Linked DNA regions of Filimonas effusa. The protein of the gene in region 1 binds, or shares a complex with, the protein of each later gene. Links are inferred from orthologs where the notes say so. Each region holds a gene or a part of one and is shown on either strand. Other genes may lie near its edges.

The links.
Region 2: the proteins of accC (region 1) and accD are in contact, whole or in part, in a solved structure (PDB 8UXZ), measured with the Escherichia coli proteins. The link is inferred for Filimonas effusa from one-to-one orthologs.

Annotation. Positions count from the first base shown.
Region 1 is NZ_SDHZ01000002.1:167,522-174,738, reverse strand. What follows is about bases 1,782-4,762. They hold accC (acetyl-CoA carboxylase biotin carboxylase subunit), read left to right. Parts: upstream 1,782-2,592; coding sequence 2,593-3,933; downstream 3,934-4,762. Other genes in these bases: ESB13_RS12080 (glutamine synthetase III family protein), read right to left, coding at 4,658-4,762; ESB13_RS12085 (hypothetical protein), read right to left, coding at 4,053-4,457; accB (acetyl-CoA carboxylase biotin carboxyl carrier protein), read left to right, coding at 2,018-2,506; efp (elongation factor P), read left to right, coding at 1,782-1,835. In the rest of the region: ESB13_RS12105 (outer membrane beta-barrel family protein), read right to left, coding at 1-786; more of efp, read left to right, coding at 1,269-1,781; more of ESB13_RS12080, read right to left, coding at 4,763-6,847; rfaD (ADP-glyceromanno-heptose 6-epimerase), read left to right, coding at 7,098-7,217. UniProt on the Escherichia coli protein: This protein is a component of the acetyl coenzyme A carboxylase complex; first, biotin carboxylase catalyzes the carboxylation of the carrier protein and then the transcarboxylase transfers the carboxyl group to form malonyl-CoA.
Region 2 is NZ_SDHZ01000001.1:1,747,479-1,754,518, reverse strand. What follows is about bases 4,237-7,040. They hold accD (acetyl-CoA carboxylase, carboxyltransferase subunit beta), read right to left. Parts: upstream 6,196-7,040; coding sequence 5,278-6,195; downstream 4,237-5,277. Other genes in these bases: fbaA (class II fructose-bisphosphate aldolase), read left to right, coding at 6,360-7,040; smpB (SsrA-binding protein), read right to left, coding at 4,520-4,960; ESB13_RS06550 (hypothetical protein), read right to left, coding at 4,237-4,468. Outside these bases: ESB13_RS06580 (DUF2851 family protein), read left to right, coding at 1-410; ESB13_RS06575 (OsmC family protein), read right to left, coding at 407-817; ESB13_RS06570 (hypothetical protein), read left to right, coding at 862-1,656; lipA (lipoyl synthase), read left to right, coding at 1,672-2,625; ESB13_RS06560 (YtxH domain-containing protein), read left to right, coding at 2,665-2,973; ESB13_RS06555 (c-type cytochrome), read left to right, coding at 3,143-3,544; more of ESB13_RS06550, read right to left, coding at 3,554-4,236.

The DNA.
Region 1 (7,217 bases):
ATAAGAATAGTTGACCGCAAAATCCGTTGACCCAAACCGCCCATTCAAATTGCCACCTGTTGAATTCCTATACCTTTTCGCAAATTGAGCTTCATTATAGAGCTGGAAATTGACAGCGTCTGAAGGTGCCTTTTTAGTGGTGATCTTAATGACTGCATTGCCCGCTGCCGCATATTCCGCTGAAGGGTTCCGGTCTATTTCAAAGCTGACGATATCGCTTGACTGTAGCGTGGCTAGCTCTGCCGGATTCTTTAATTCCCGCCCGTTTAAGAAGATGATCGGTACACCTCTTCCAAACACCGTTATTTTGTTATTGTCATCTACTGTAATACCAGGGCTCCGCCGCAAGGCATCGAATACGTTCCCCGCCTTACTTAAAAAACTGCTGCTTACATTTACGAGAAGCTTGCCGTTTATATTCCTGATCACCGGGCGCGATCCTTTTACGATAACTTCCTGTATCGAAGAAACGGCGCTCTTTAAGCAAATCCGCCCCATATCCGCTTTTGCTTTCAATATAATGGTCTCAAAGCCCATACAGCTGATATGCAGATAACCCTCCGTATGATTACCGGCATAGGTGATCATAAAATGCCCATGTTCATTTGATATGGCGCCATTGATAAACGACGAGTCCGGTAAACCGAATAATACTACATTGGCGAAGGCGACGGGCTTGTTGCTGCTGTCTTGCAAATAGCCTTCTGCCTTTTGCGCAAAGGCCGGATAGGCTATCAGGAAAAGAAATAAACTAACGGTGTGGAACTTAAAATATGTCTTTTTCAAGCCATTGGATTTTAGAAAATGAGTAGTACTGGTCTGCGGCGTGTTGCAGATTGGTCAGATTCTCAGCTCTTTTCTACAATTACTTTGGTAATAACACAATCACGGCGTCTGCCTGATGATCTCCAGGCGGCGAACGAATATAGTGCGTGTTTCTGGCGTTTATAAATAATTGGGATGGACGATCAGAAATCATAATTGAATGGAGATTTTGCACGAAACATATTGCTATATAATATATAAGAGAGTGATGCTTTTACATGCCTAAGTGGTTCTTTTCCAGGGTGCCCACGGGAAAAGGCCTTATAAAACACGATCTCGGAGCCCCTGTATTGAAATCGCCGCGTCAACGGTCATGGGGTTTCCGGTTTTAAAAAGGGGATATCCGGGTTTGATAGACTAGAAAATAGGTCTTACCTTGCGACCTTATGTGCCTCAGCATATTAACCTGGGGGTTTAAAAGTAAAAATTAACAAAATTCTTTTATGGCAACTACATCAGATATCAGCCGTGGAATGATCCTGAAACTTGACGGCAGTCTGTACTCGGTGGTAGAATTCGGAGAAAACAAAACTGCACGTGCAGCAGCGAAAGTGTGGGCTAAGTTAAAGGGTGTTGACAACAGCCGTACTATTGAAAAAACCTGGAATAGTGGTGAAACTATTTTCCCGGTTCGTGTAGAGAAAAAAACTTTCCAGTACCTGTATAAAGATGAAACAGGGTTCAACCTGATGAATAACGAAACTTTCGAGCAAATCGCGCTTGCAGAAGACATGATCGATGCTCCTCAGTTCCTGAAAGACGGCTCCGAAGTATTTGTATTTATCAATACCGAGTCCGAACAACCTATTGGTGCAGAATTGCCTGAGAAAATTGTGGTGCAGGTTACCTATTGTGAGCCAGGTTTACGCGGCGATACTGCTACGCGTGCTTTAAAGCCTGCTACAGTTGAAACAGGAGCTACTGTAAACGTGCCTTTGTTCGTGAACGAAGGTGAGATCATCCGTATTAATACGAAGACCGGCGAGTACGTAGAGCGTGTAAAAGATTAAGCCGATACAACAGATATACAAAAGGATAGCATTTGCTATCCTTTTGTCGCATTATTCATTTAGTTCGGGAAAACATCCCTCTTTTGGCAAAAAAGCTATTATTATGTGAAAATTGCCTATTTTGCCACCCATTTTTGCTTAAAACGAGGTAAAAAAGCAATAAAAACCCCAAAAATCATTATATGGACTTCAAACACATTCAGGAACTGATCAAGGTTATTAATAAAAGTAACATCGGGGAGATTAGCATTGAGGAGAAGGACTTTAAGATAACCATCAAGCAGAAAGAAGACCAGGTGCAGACTGTCTTCGCCGCCCCTGCTGCTCCTGTATATGCTGCAGCTCCGGCTGTGCCACAGCAATTAGCTGCGGCTCCTGCTGCCGCTTTGCCGGCTGCAGAAGCTGCCCCGGCTGCCCCTAAAACCGATAACCTGATTACTATTAAAAGCCCTATGATCGGTACTTTCTACCGTCGCGCTTCACCCGATAAACCACTGTTTGCCGAAGTAGGAACCGAAATCGCTCCCGGTAAAGTGATCTGCATTATCGAAGCCATGAAACTGTTCAATGAAATTGAAAGTGAAATAAGCGGCAAGGTTGTAAAAGTACTTGTTGATGACGCTAGTCCTGTTGAATACGATCAACCTTTATTCCTGGTAGAACCCGCGTAAGAATGTAGAATGTTACAGTAGTATACTGCCAGGCAGTCACTACAGCATTTGACATTTGCATTTATCCTTCAAAATAAATAATAGTCGTGTTTAAAAAAGTACTGATAGCCAATCGGGGTGAAATAGCATTACGTGTTATCCGCACGTGCCGCGAAATGGGCATTAAAACGGTAGCGGTATATTCTACTGCCGATAAAGACAGTCTTCATGTAAAGTTCGCTGATGAGGCAGTATGTATTGGAAAGCCTCAAAGCAGCGAATCTTATCTCAATATTCCCCATATTATGGCTGCTGCTGAAATCACGAATGCCGATGCAATTCATCCGGGTTATGGTTTCCTCGCAGAAAACGCCAAATTCGCACAGATCTGTGGCGACCACGGTATTAAATTTATAGGCCCCACTCCCGAAATGATCAATTCTATGGGTGATAAGATCACCGCAAAAGAAACGATGATCAAAGCAGGCGTTCCCTGTATCCCCGGTAGTGACGGCTTGTTAGGAAGCCTGGAAGAAGCAAAAGAACTTGCTAAAAATCTCGTTGGTTATCCTGTTATCCTTAAAGCTACTGCAGGTGGCGGAGGTAAAGGTATGCGTGTGGTTTGGAGCGAAGAAGAAATGGAGCGCGCTTACAACACCGCTAAAACCGAGGCTGCCGCTTCTTTTAAGAATGATGGCATCTACATGGAGAAATTCGTGGAAGATCCCCGTCACATCGAGATCCAGGTAGCCGGTGACCGCTATGGCACCGTATGTCATCTCAGCGAGCGCGACTGCTCTATCCAACGCCGTCACCAGAAGCTGGTAGAAGAATCTCCTTCTCCGTTCATGACACCCGAATTACGCCAGCGTATGGGCGAAGCAGCTATCAAAGCTGCATCCGCTATCAACTACGAAAGCGTCGGTACCATTGAGTTCCTGGTCGATAAACACAGAAATTTCTATTTCATGGAAATGAACACCCGTATTCAGGTAGAGCACTGTGTTACGGAAGAAGTGATCAACTTCGATCTTATTAAAGAACAGCTGAAAATAGCAATGGGCGAAAAGATCTCCGGATTGAACTATGAACCCCAGATGCATGCTATCGAATGCCGTATCAACGCCGAAGACCCGTATAACGATTTCCGGCCTTCACCAGGCAAGATCACCGTATTACATACGCCCGGAGGCCATGGCGTACGCGTCGACAGCCACGTTTATGCAGGTTATGTGATCCCTCCTTTTTACGATTCTATGATTGGTAAACTTATCACTATTGCACGTACGCGCGAAGAAGCCATCGATACCATGTACCGCGCGCTGAGCGAATACGTGATCGAAGGCGTGAAAACTACCATTCCATTCCACTTACAACTGATGCAGAACGAAGATTTCAGAAAAGGTAACTTCACTACCAAATTCCTCGAAACTTTCCAGATGCAATAATAATTTATTGATGATACAAGAAGAGGTTGGCCTGTTTAAGACCAACCTCTTTGCTTTTATGCCATTCTGTAACCAAATGCCATGGGGGGCTGTACGTGAAACGTATTAAAGCGCTGATATTAACGCTGGGGCTGTTGCCTGGGGCCGCGTCCACCACCGGGCCTCATCATACGACCCATCTGGTTTTTTTGGTAGGTTTCGTAGCGAACATACTCTTCTTCAGAAAGAATAGCTTTCACCTTTTTGTTTGATTCCTCCTGGAGTTCCTTCATCTTAGCCATTTTAGCATCACGGTCAGAAGACTGATCCTGGAAGATCTCTCTTCTCTTGCTACTGGTTTCTTCGAGGATATCGGCTACTTTATTGGCTTTATCATCGCTCAGCTGAACAGAATCCTTCAGGTTTTTGAGGATCATCTCTTTGCGTTGAGCCGGATTGCCGCCACCGCCGCCTGGGCGTTGTGCATAAGCGCTGCCTGAAGCCAATGCTACCAGGACAACAAGGGCTACCATCATCTTTTTCATAACTGACTTTTTTGTATTGCAGTTGGTTGTAACTGCCTTATAAATTTACATCTTCCCAGCTTCTACCGCACGCTTCGTACATCCCGATTCGGCGAAAAAGGGGTGTTTGGGGGGCAAACGGCAAACCATACCTGGAATAAAAAAGCCCATATCTTACGATACGGGCTTTTCTATAAAACCGATGATAATTATAGCTGCTATTAGCGCAACAGGAGCATTTCCCTGTATTTGGGTAAGGTCCAGTCTTCGTCGCTAACCAGGTGTTCCAGTTTGTCAACATGGTAACGGATCTCGTCGAAGAACTTCGCTTTAACTTCTGCTTCGTAAGCAATTGCTTTTTCGCGGGTATTGGTGAGGTTGTTCGCAGCTTTTCTTGCCTCAACCATTTCATTTACTTTGGTGTAAATGATGTTTACACGCTCAGAGATCTCTTTCAGCAATTCTACTTGCGTAGCATAGGCGGCTTCTGGTAAACCAGCAGCTTTCAGGCTGTTGATATTGGTTGCCAGGCTTGTCTGATATTTGATAGCAGCAGGAAGAATGTGGTTAAGAGCGAGGTCTCCCATAACACGTCCTTCAATCTGTACTTTCTTCAGGTAGTTCTCAAGTTCAATTTCATGACGCGCTTCAAGCTCTGTATGTGTGTAAACAGCGTTTGATTCATACAGGTGCTTAGCCTTTTCAGTGATCATCGCGTCAAGTGCCAGCGGAGTGGTTTTTACGTTAGGTAAACCACGTTTTTCAGCTTCTTTAGCCCACTCTTCACTATAACCGTCACCTTCAAACAGTACTTTTTTGCTTTCTACAATGTACTTCTGAATAATGTGCATGATGGCAATCTCTTTCTTCTCGCCTTTTTCGATCAATGCGTCAACATCTTTCTTGAAGGTTTTCAGCGTTTCAGCCATGATAGTGTTCAGAACGGTCATAGCGTTTGCACAGTTGGCGTTGGAACCTACAGCACGGAACTCGAATTTGTTGCCGGTAAACGCAAAAGGAGAAGTCCTGTTACGGTCGGTATTGTCCAGCAGTAGTTCAGGAATGCTGCGGTGCAGATCGAGTTTCAGAATGGCTTCGTCCTGTTCGTCGAATTTATCACTAACTCTTGTTTCTATATCGGAAAGCACTTTTGCAAGCGACTGACCAACGAATACAGAGATGATAGCAGGAGGCGCTTCGTTCGCACCCAAACGGTGATCGTTACCTGCAGAAGCAATAGCAGCCCTTAACAGGTCAGAATAATCATGAACCGCTTTAATGGTGTTAACAAAGAAAGTAAGGAACATCAGGTTGGTCTTAGGCGTTTTGCCCGGAGCCAGCAGGTTTATACCTGTGTCGGTTGCCATACTCCAGTTGTTGTGTTTACCGCTACCGTTGATACCAGCAAATGGTTTCTCGTGCAGTAATACACGCAGCTTATGACGTTTAGCCACACGGCTCATGACGTCCATCAGCAGGGTGTTATGGTCAACAGCAATGTTAACTTCTTCGAAGATAGGAGCACACTCGAACTGAGCAGGAGCCACCTCATTGTGACGCGTTCTCAAAGGAATACCCAGCTTGTACGACTCTTCTTCGAAATCGCGCATGAAAGCATACACTCTCTCAGGAATAGAACCAAAGTAGTGGTCTTCCAGTTGCTGACCTTTCGCAGGAGAAGCACCAAATACGGTACGTCCGCACTGAACCAGGTCTGGACGGGCATTCGCCAGGGCTTCGTCAATAACGAAATATTCCTGTTCCCATCCCAGGGTAGCAGTTATTTTGGTAACGTTTTTATCGAAATAGTTGGCTACTTCCACAGCAGACTTGTTCATGGCTTCCAGGGCCTTCAGCAAAGGTCCTTTGTAGTCAAGCAGTTCACCGGTGTAAGAAACGAAAATGGTAGGGATACATAAAGTTTTTCCCTCGCCAATTTCCATGATGAAAGCAGGTGAAGAAGGATCCCACGCAGTGTAACCACGTGCTTCAAAAGTAGCGCGGATACCACCATTAGGGAAAGAAGACGCATCAGGCTCTTGTTGAATAAGGGTGCCGCCATCGAACTCTTCGATAGGCGTACCGTCACCTTTGATGGTGAAGAATGAGTCATGCTTTTCTGCAGTAGTACCAGTCAGGGGCTGGAACCAGTGTGTATAGTGTGTTACGCCTTTGCTCTCAGCCCAGGCCCTCAGACCATTAGCGATTTGATTGGCAACGGCGCGATCAATTTTTTTGCTTCCCTTAATGCTCGCAACTAAGCTCTTGTAAGCTTCATCGCTTAAAAATGAACGGGCTGTTTTAAGGGTGAAAACATTTTCCCCGAAGATGGCAGTTACTTTCGAAGTACTGGGGACAGCAACTTTCGTTGCGTTGGTAAGGTCATTGATTGCCTGAAATCGTAATGACATAGAGTTTAAATTTTTTTTTGCGATGACAAAACAAGCATATTTCTGGAACAAATAGCCATTTCGAATAGTAAAATTGCGAAAAAAACGCCTCTAAAGTTCAAAAATGGTGAAAAAAATATCCGGATGACTGTTAGTTTCTTAAAAAAATGGGGAAAAATTTTAAATATAGTAATAATTATAATGGATGAAGGCGCCCAACTTTCTGCCGCCTGCCATTCTTCCATCTGCCATCTTTTCTTACGTTTGCGGCATGAGCAATTTAAATGATACACCGGTGATTATTGTTACGGGTGCGGCAGGATTTATTGGCAGTTGTATGGTACAGTTTCTGAACGAAAACGAACACCATAACCTCATATTGGTGGATGAT
Region 2 (7,040 bases), on another replicon or contig:
TCATCACCGAAACAGAAGACCTGGCCTCGGTGATAACGTTTTTCGAGGCTACCGCCAACGACTATTGGCATTATCACTACAGCTTCAACGATAACACATCGTTCCAGCCTAAAAAACTGGGTAAGGCTGCCACAGCCGGCATTATCATAAATGCAGTGATACCATTGCTTTTTGCTTATGGCAGGTACAAACAGATACCGGAGATCCAGCAAAGGGCCATCGATTGGCTGTCACAGATCCCGCCCGAACAAAACACCATTACCCGCAAATGGGTAAAAGCAGGCATATCCGTTCATAACGCAACAGATACCCAGGCTTTGATCGAACTTACCGGCAACTACTGCAACTGCAGGCGCTGCCTCAATTGTGCAATAGGAAACAAAATACTAAGGACCAGCGGAGCCACTTAGTTGTTCCAGTGGAAGCTTATTTCCTGTACCAGTGAAGAATGAAGACTTTGAGCTACCGGGCAGGCATGCGCAGTACGCTCAAGTATGGTTTTATCCTTTTCACTTACCTGCAAACCGGGAGGGAAGTGTAATACCACCTTTATAGTGCCTATCCTGCGCGGGTCGGCTACCATAACTTTTGTCACATCTATTGTAGTGCCCTCAAGGTCTATTTCCATATCCCGGGCCTTGATTCCCATAGTGGTTAATATGCAGCTGCCCAGCGCCGTAGCTACCAGGTCGGTAGGGGAAAATCGTTCACCCTTGCCTTGATTATCGACAGGCGCATCGGTTTCAATGACTGTTCCGCTCTGCAGGTGTTTTGCCTCTGTTCTTAAATTCCCGGTATAAATTATTTGTGAAGTCATTGGAGAAAAATTTGCCTAAATTTACGCCTATCAAACAATTCGTTGTGAAGAAAACATTTTTAGTAGCGATAGCAGTTATCATTACGGCGGCCGGATTTGGACAAACTGCCAACACTAGGCAGCAGAAGAAAGAAGAACGGAAGCAACGCATTAACCAGTTGATAAAGCAGGAGGAAGAAGGCGCCCTTATCTTCAATAAGCAGGGCGAATTCGGCATTAAGCTCAATACCGATGGCTATGGCATCTTCTATGAACATGGCAAGTATAAAACCATCACAAAAACAAACCTGTGGTGGATTGAACTCGGTGAACGCAAAAACGCCAAAGAAGAAAAAAGAACCCGCGGCGACGGATTCTTCTACTACGGAAATCCCTTCATCTTCGGCAAACAAAATAACTTCTACTACCTCAAAGGCGGACTTGCACAACAATACATGATAGGAGGAAAAGGTAACCGTAACGGCGTAGCCGTATCTGCCATCTACGGCGGAGGCCTCTCCCTCGGTATGCTTAAACCCTATTACCTCGTAGTAAATGAAGGCGGAGTAGAAAAAGATATCCGCTACAACGATAATAAAACGGTCTTCCTCGACCCGGGAGCTATCGTAGGAAGCAGCGGCCCCTTTAAAGGCTTCGGCAACATCGATTATGTACCCGGTGTACATGCCAGGCTCGCCCTGCGATTCGATTATGGCCGCTTTAACGACTTGTTATCTGCACTCGAAGTGGGGGTGAACGCTGAATATTATACCAAGGATATGCCCATTATGGTGACAGGATCCGATAAAAAGTTCTTTTTCAATGCACACGTAGCGTTGGTGTTTGGTAAGAGAAAGTGACCTAATTTTGCATCTATGCGTGAATTACCGATCGTTACAAAGACAGAAACAGTTGCAGAACCGGAGGCTAAACTTAAAAAACCCAGTTGGTTGCGCGTAAAACTTCCAATAGGGGATAGCTATAAGAACGTTCGTAATCTGGTTGACAATCACAAGCTTCACACCATCTGTGAAAGCGGTAATTGTCCGAATATGGGAGAGTGCTGGGGAGAAGGTACCGCCACGTTTATGATCCTGGGTAATACCTGTACCCGTAGCTGCGGCTTCTGCGCCGTAGCCACAGGTAGACCCGATCCCGTCGACTGGGACGAACCGCAGCGGGTCGCCGAAGCCATCCACCTCATGAAAGTCAAACATGCCGTGCTTACAAGCGTCGACAGGGACGAACTGAAAGATGGTGGCTCCATCATCTGGTACAATACCATTAAAGCCGTAAAAGCATTAAATCCGGGTACTACACTCGAAACGCTCATCCCCGACTTCAAAGGCCAGGAAGAGAATATTCAGCGCGTGATCGACGCCGCTCCCGAAGTAGTAAGCCATAACATGGAAACCGTGGAACGCCTGAGCCGTCAGGTGCGCATCCAGGCCAAATACAGGCGCAGCCTCGAAGTGCTCAAATACCTCAAACAGGGCGGCCGCCGTACTAAAACAGGTATCATGCTCGGACTTGGCGAAACCAAAGAAGAAGTGATCCAGGCGCTCGAAGACCTCGCCGCAGTAAATGTAGACGTTCTTACCCTGGGACAGTACCTGCAACCCACACAAAAACATCTTCCCGTTCACCGTTTTGTACACCCCAACGAGTTCGCAGAACTCCGCGAAATCGCCTACGAGCTTGGTTTCGACTATGTTGAAAGCGGTCCCCTCGTCCGTTCTTCCTATCATAGCGAACGCCATGTCCTGCAAGGCTATGGCCGCCGTAAATGGCTCGCCGAACGCGAAGAGGCTGGCAAGGTTCTTGGATAATAGAATAGAAACACTATTCATTACCCAAAAAACATTCCTATGAGTGTACAAAAAATTTTAGTAGGTACGTTATCCGGCCTCGTAGCCGGTGTAGCTATAGGCTTGCTGGTAGCGCCAGCTTCCGGTAAAGAAACGCGTCAGAAGATCTCTGACACAGCTGATACCTGGAAAAGAAAACTTCGCCGGCTCCGAGGCCACGCAGGTCAGGAACTCGACGAATTACAATCCATCTTCGAAGGTGAAGTCGACGGCTTAAAAGATGATGTTCGTGCACGTATTCTCAAACTGATAGAATCCAGCAAAAACAGCTATAATCACCTTAAAGAAGAAGCTGCGTCTGTTTCATAACATAATAAAATAGCACAGCAGAGCATTATATAAACACATCGCTCTCGCTGCGAAATAAAAAAGGGATAGAACCTCCATAACAGGTCCTATCCCTTTTTCTTTCTGTAACTGCCTGTTATTCACCCGCCAGCTACTATCTTTTTCCTATCTTCCCTTAATAATTGATGATATGTCGAAACCCCACTCTAAGAAAACAGTCGTACTGCTGTTGCTGAACGCTGCCGTATTTATCAGCGTAACCGCCTACAAACCCTATCAGCAACCCCGTAAACGTAATCTGAAAGTATTGCCCCAGGATATCAGCCGCGATAGCCTCCAGCAGATCATGCGTGGCTATAATACGGCCCTGGGCGTAAAATGTAACTTCTGCCATGCCCAGAGCGAAATGGACCCTAATCGTCCCGATTTCGCCAGCGACGCCAAACCCGAAAAAGAAACGACCCGCGAAATGATCCGTATGACAAACGACATCAATCGCCGCTATTTCACCCCGGCCACCGATACTACAAAGGTGATCCAGGCAGTTTCATGCGCCACCTGCCACCGCGGTCACGAATTACCGGAGGAGTAGGCCATCGGCTCACTCCTTTTTCCTTCGTAACCGCACAGCCGCATTCTTCTGGTAAGTACTGGTCAGGTTTATCTCGTAACGATGATCCTTATCCGTAATGATCATCAACGCCGAATTCGGAGGTATGGTGCCAAGATTCTCTGCAAACATCACCAGGTCGTTATTGGCTGCAATAGAATCTACCGCTACTTTGAAGGTAATAGGCTTGCGCGTCTCCAGCAATTGCTTATGCTGAACCAGCTTGCCATTATAGAACACGGAAACGGTATCATAATCAAACTCTCCGTTATCATATAGATCTATCCTTACAGAATCCTCCGATACCTCTAGCTCCTTCACGATCTCTTTGGTACGCATATTCAGCTGGATAGAAGCTTCCCGCTGCAGTTTCTGTATAGGCGACTCGGCAGGACGAACAAGGGTATCCTTCGCCTGCTTCTCTATCTCTGTTTCAACAAGCTGCTGGAAAGGCACTTCCTTCAGCAATTTTGTGAACTTTACATTGATAGGAGCACAGCTGTAAGTATGCAGGTCATCACTGGTAAAACGCCCCGAAAGCGTGGTCTCTATTTTCGATGCCTTTAAAGTAAAGGTTCCTTCCATCATACAATCTACCCCCATAGCCGCATCTACCGTCTTATAAAAGATCATCGGCATAAAATTGATCTTTAACTGCCGCTTGGTCGCATTGTAAGTACCCTTTATCTTATTGCTGAAATAACCATTGCGAAAGAAATAATTGAACTCCCCCGTAACTACACTGCCCTTCTGCTCCAGGATCAGCTCACAGAGATAGTTATTGGCACTGCCATCTATATTAACATTACCTACGCCATACCATTTCCCTTTCACCGTCTGGGCTTGTAAGGTAGTGGCAACACTCATAAGTACACACAACAACAACAGAAAATAATGACGTTTCATTTATGGTGGCGGGATTTTGCAGAGTTATTCAAGAATCGTGCTAATTGTCTTCTAACCGATATAGCGCTTCAGATCACGGTCGGCATCGCGCTGCTTTATCGTATCACGCTTGTCATGCAGCTTTTTACCTCTTCCCAGGCCAATCTCCACCTTTACCAGGTTCTTCTCGTTTAAAAAAACACGCAACGGCACTATGGTAAACCCCTTCTCCTTCATTTTAACCCCCATTTTCTTCAGCTCCCGCTTTGTCAGCAATAACTTACGGTCATGAACTGCTATATGATTGTTCGAAGTGCCACGCGCATATTCAGCAATATATAAACCTCTTACCCAAAGCTCTCCGTCATCAAACAGGCAGAAAGCATCATTGAAGCTTACCTTGCCATCACGTATCGATTTTACTTCCGTTCCCAGCAACACTATTCCCGCTACATATTTATCTTCTATGTAGTAATTGAAATAGGCCTGCCTGTTGTTCATCTCTTTTGCCATATCAATTGTGCAATTCAAAGGTCTGATGCCAAATTCCGGGTGAGCCTGCCAAAACAAGCCTGCTGGAACCCCTGATAATAAGGGAGTAAAAATCAAAAATAAACGCTCTTTCTTTTTTTGCTTTTGCTTTTTGGCTTTTAAAATGTTAAAGTATACATAACCCGCTTAGCAGGTACAGTCTGCAAAAATAAAAAGTCAAAAGCGAAAAAGGGTAGTAGTAGGCCTCTTTTTCGCTTTTGACTGTAAGGTTATTACGAAACGCAGGAGCTGTAACAACTGGTCTCCCAAAACTACAAACCCGCTGGCTGGCGTCTGTTCTAACCGTTGAATAACGTAATTACCTGCGCAAGTTTCTCCTTCAAAGTCTTTCTGTCAACAATGAAATCCAGGAAACCATGATCAAGAAGGAACTCACTGCGCTGGAAACCTTCCGGCAGGTCTTTTTTGATCGTTTCCTTGATAACACGCGGACCCGCAAAACCAATTAACGCACCAGGTTCAGCTATATTAAGATCCCCCAGCATCCCAAAACTCGCCGAAATACCACCAAACGTAGGATCGGTAAGCATCGAAATAAATGGCAGACCGGCATCGCTCAGCTGCGATAATTTTCCCGAAGTCTTCGCTAACTGCATCAAACTGAAAGCGCTTTCCATCATACGGGCGCCCCCGCTCTTCGATATTACCAGGAAAGGCAAATGAAGCTCTATACACAGGTCTACCGCACGGGCAAACTTCTCACCCATAACACTTCCCAGCGAACCGCCAATGAACTCAAAATCCATAGCCGCAACCACCAGGCCGCTGCCAAGTACGTTGCCATGAGCCACACGCATACTGTCCTTCAGATCAGTCTTGGAATGTATCTCGTCAAGCCGCTTCTGGTAAGGCTTCAGATCCGTAAAACCCAAAAAATCTTTACTGATGATATTATCGAAATGAACCGTATATGTTTTATCGTCGAATATGATATTGAAATAGTCTTCACTGCCAATACGATGATGGTAGTTACACTTCGGACATACATACATACTTTCGGCAAGCTCAGTGGTAGTGCATATATAATTGCACTCAGGACATTTACTCCACAAACCTTCTGGCGTCTCCTTTTTATCGGCAGTAGAAGTGGTTATGCCCTTACGAAGGCGGCGAAACCAACGCTCTTTGGCTTCAGCTGATTGCTGGCTTCCTTCTTCGCCCGCTAGGTTCGAATCGAAATCTTCTTCTTTGTTCATAATATCCGTTAGGAATTTGAGGATAGCAAAAATAAGCAGTTTGAGCTATCACGGCTCACAGATGGCCACTAATTTCCTTTGAATCTTCGTGATTTATACGTTTATTTTGCATCGCCTAGTATAATAACTAAACCTAATTATTCTAAAACCTAAAAACTTTCAAGATGGCCAAGTACAATGCCGGTGTATTATACGGCGAAGAGTTAGCTTCTTTGTATGCCGATGCCAAACAAAATAAGTTTGCATTGCCTGCCGTTAACACCATAGGCACCAATACCATCAATGCTGTATTGGAGACTGCTGCCAAAGTGGGATCTCCCGTTATCATTCAGTTCAGTAACGGTGGCGCCCAGTTTATCGCGGGTAAAGGTATGCCCAACGATAACCTGCAGGCTAACATCGCCGGCGCCGTAAGCGGCGCGCTTCATATTCATAACGTTGCACAATACTATGGCGTCCCCGTTGTATTGCACACCGACCACGCCGCCCAGAAATGGCTGCCTTGGATCGACGGCCTCATCAAAGCCGGCGAAGAATTTAAAGCCAAAAACGGCCGCCCCCTGTTCAGTTCTCACATGCTCGACCTCTCCGAAGAACCCCTGCATGAAAATATCGAAACCTCTGTAGCCTTCTTCAAAAGAATGGCTCCCCTCGGTATGAGCATCGAAATCGAATTGGGCGTAACAGGCGGTGAAGAAGACGGCGTCGACAACTCTGGTGTTGAAAACTCCAAACTCTATACCCAACCTTCCGAAGTGGCTGAAGCTTACAAAGCTTTAAACGAAGTAAGCCCCATGTTTACCATCGCAGCGTCTTTCGGTAATGTGCACGGCGTTTATAGCCCC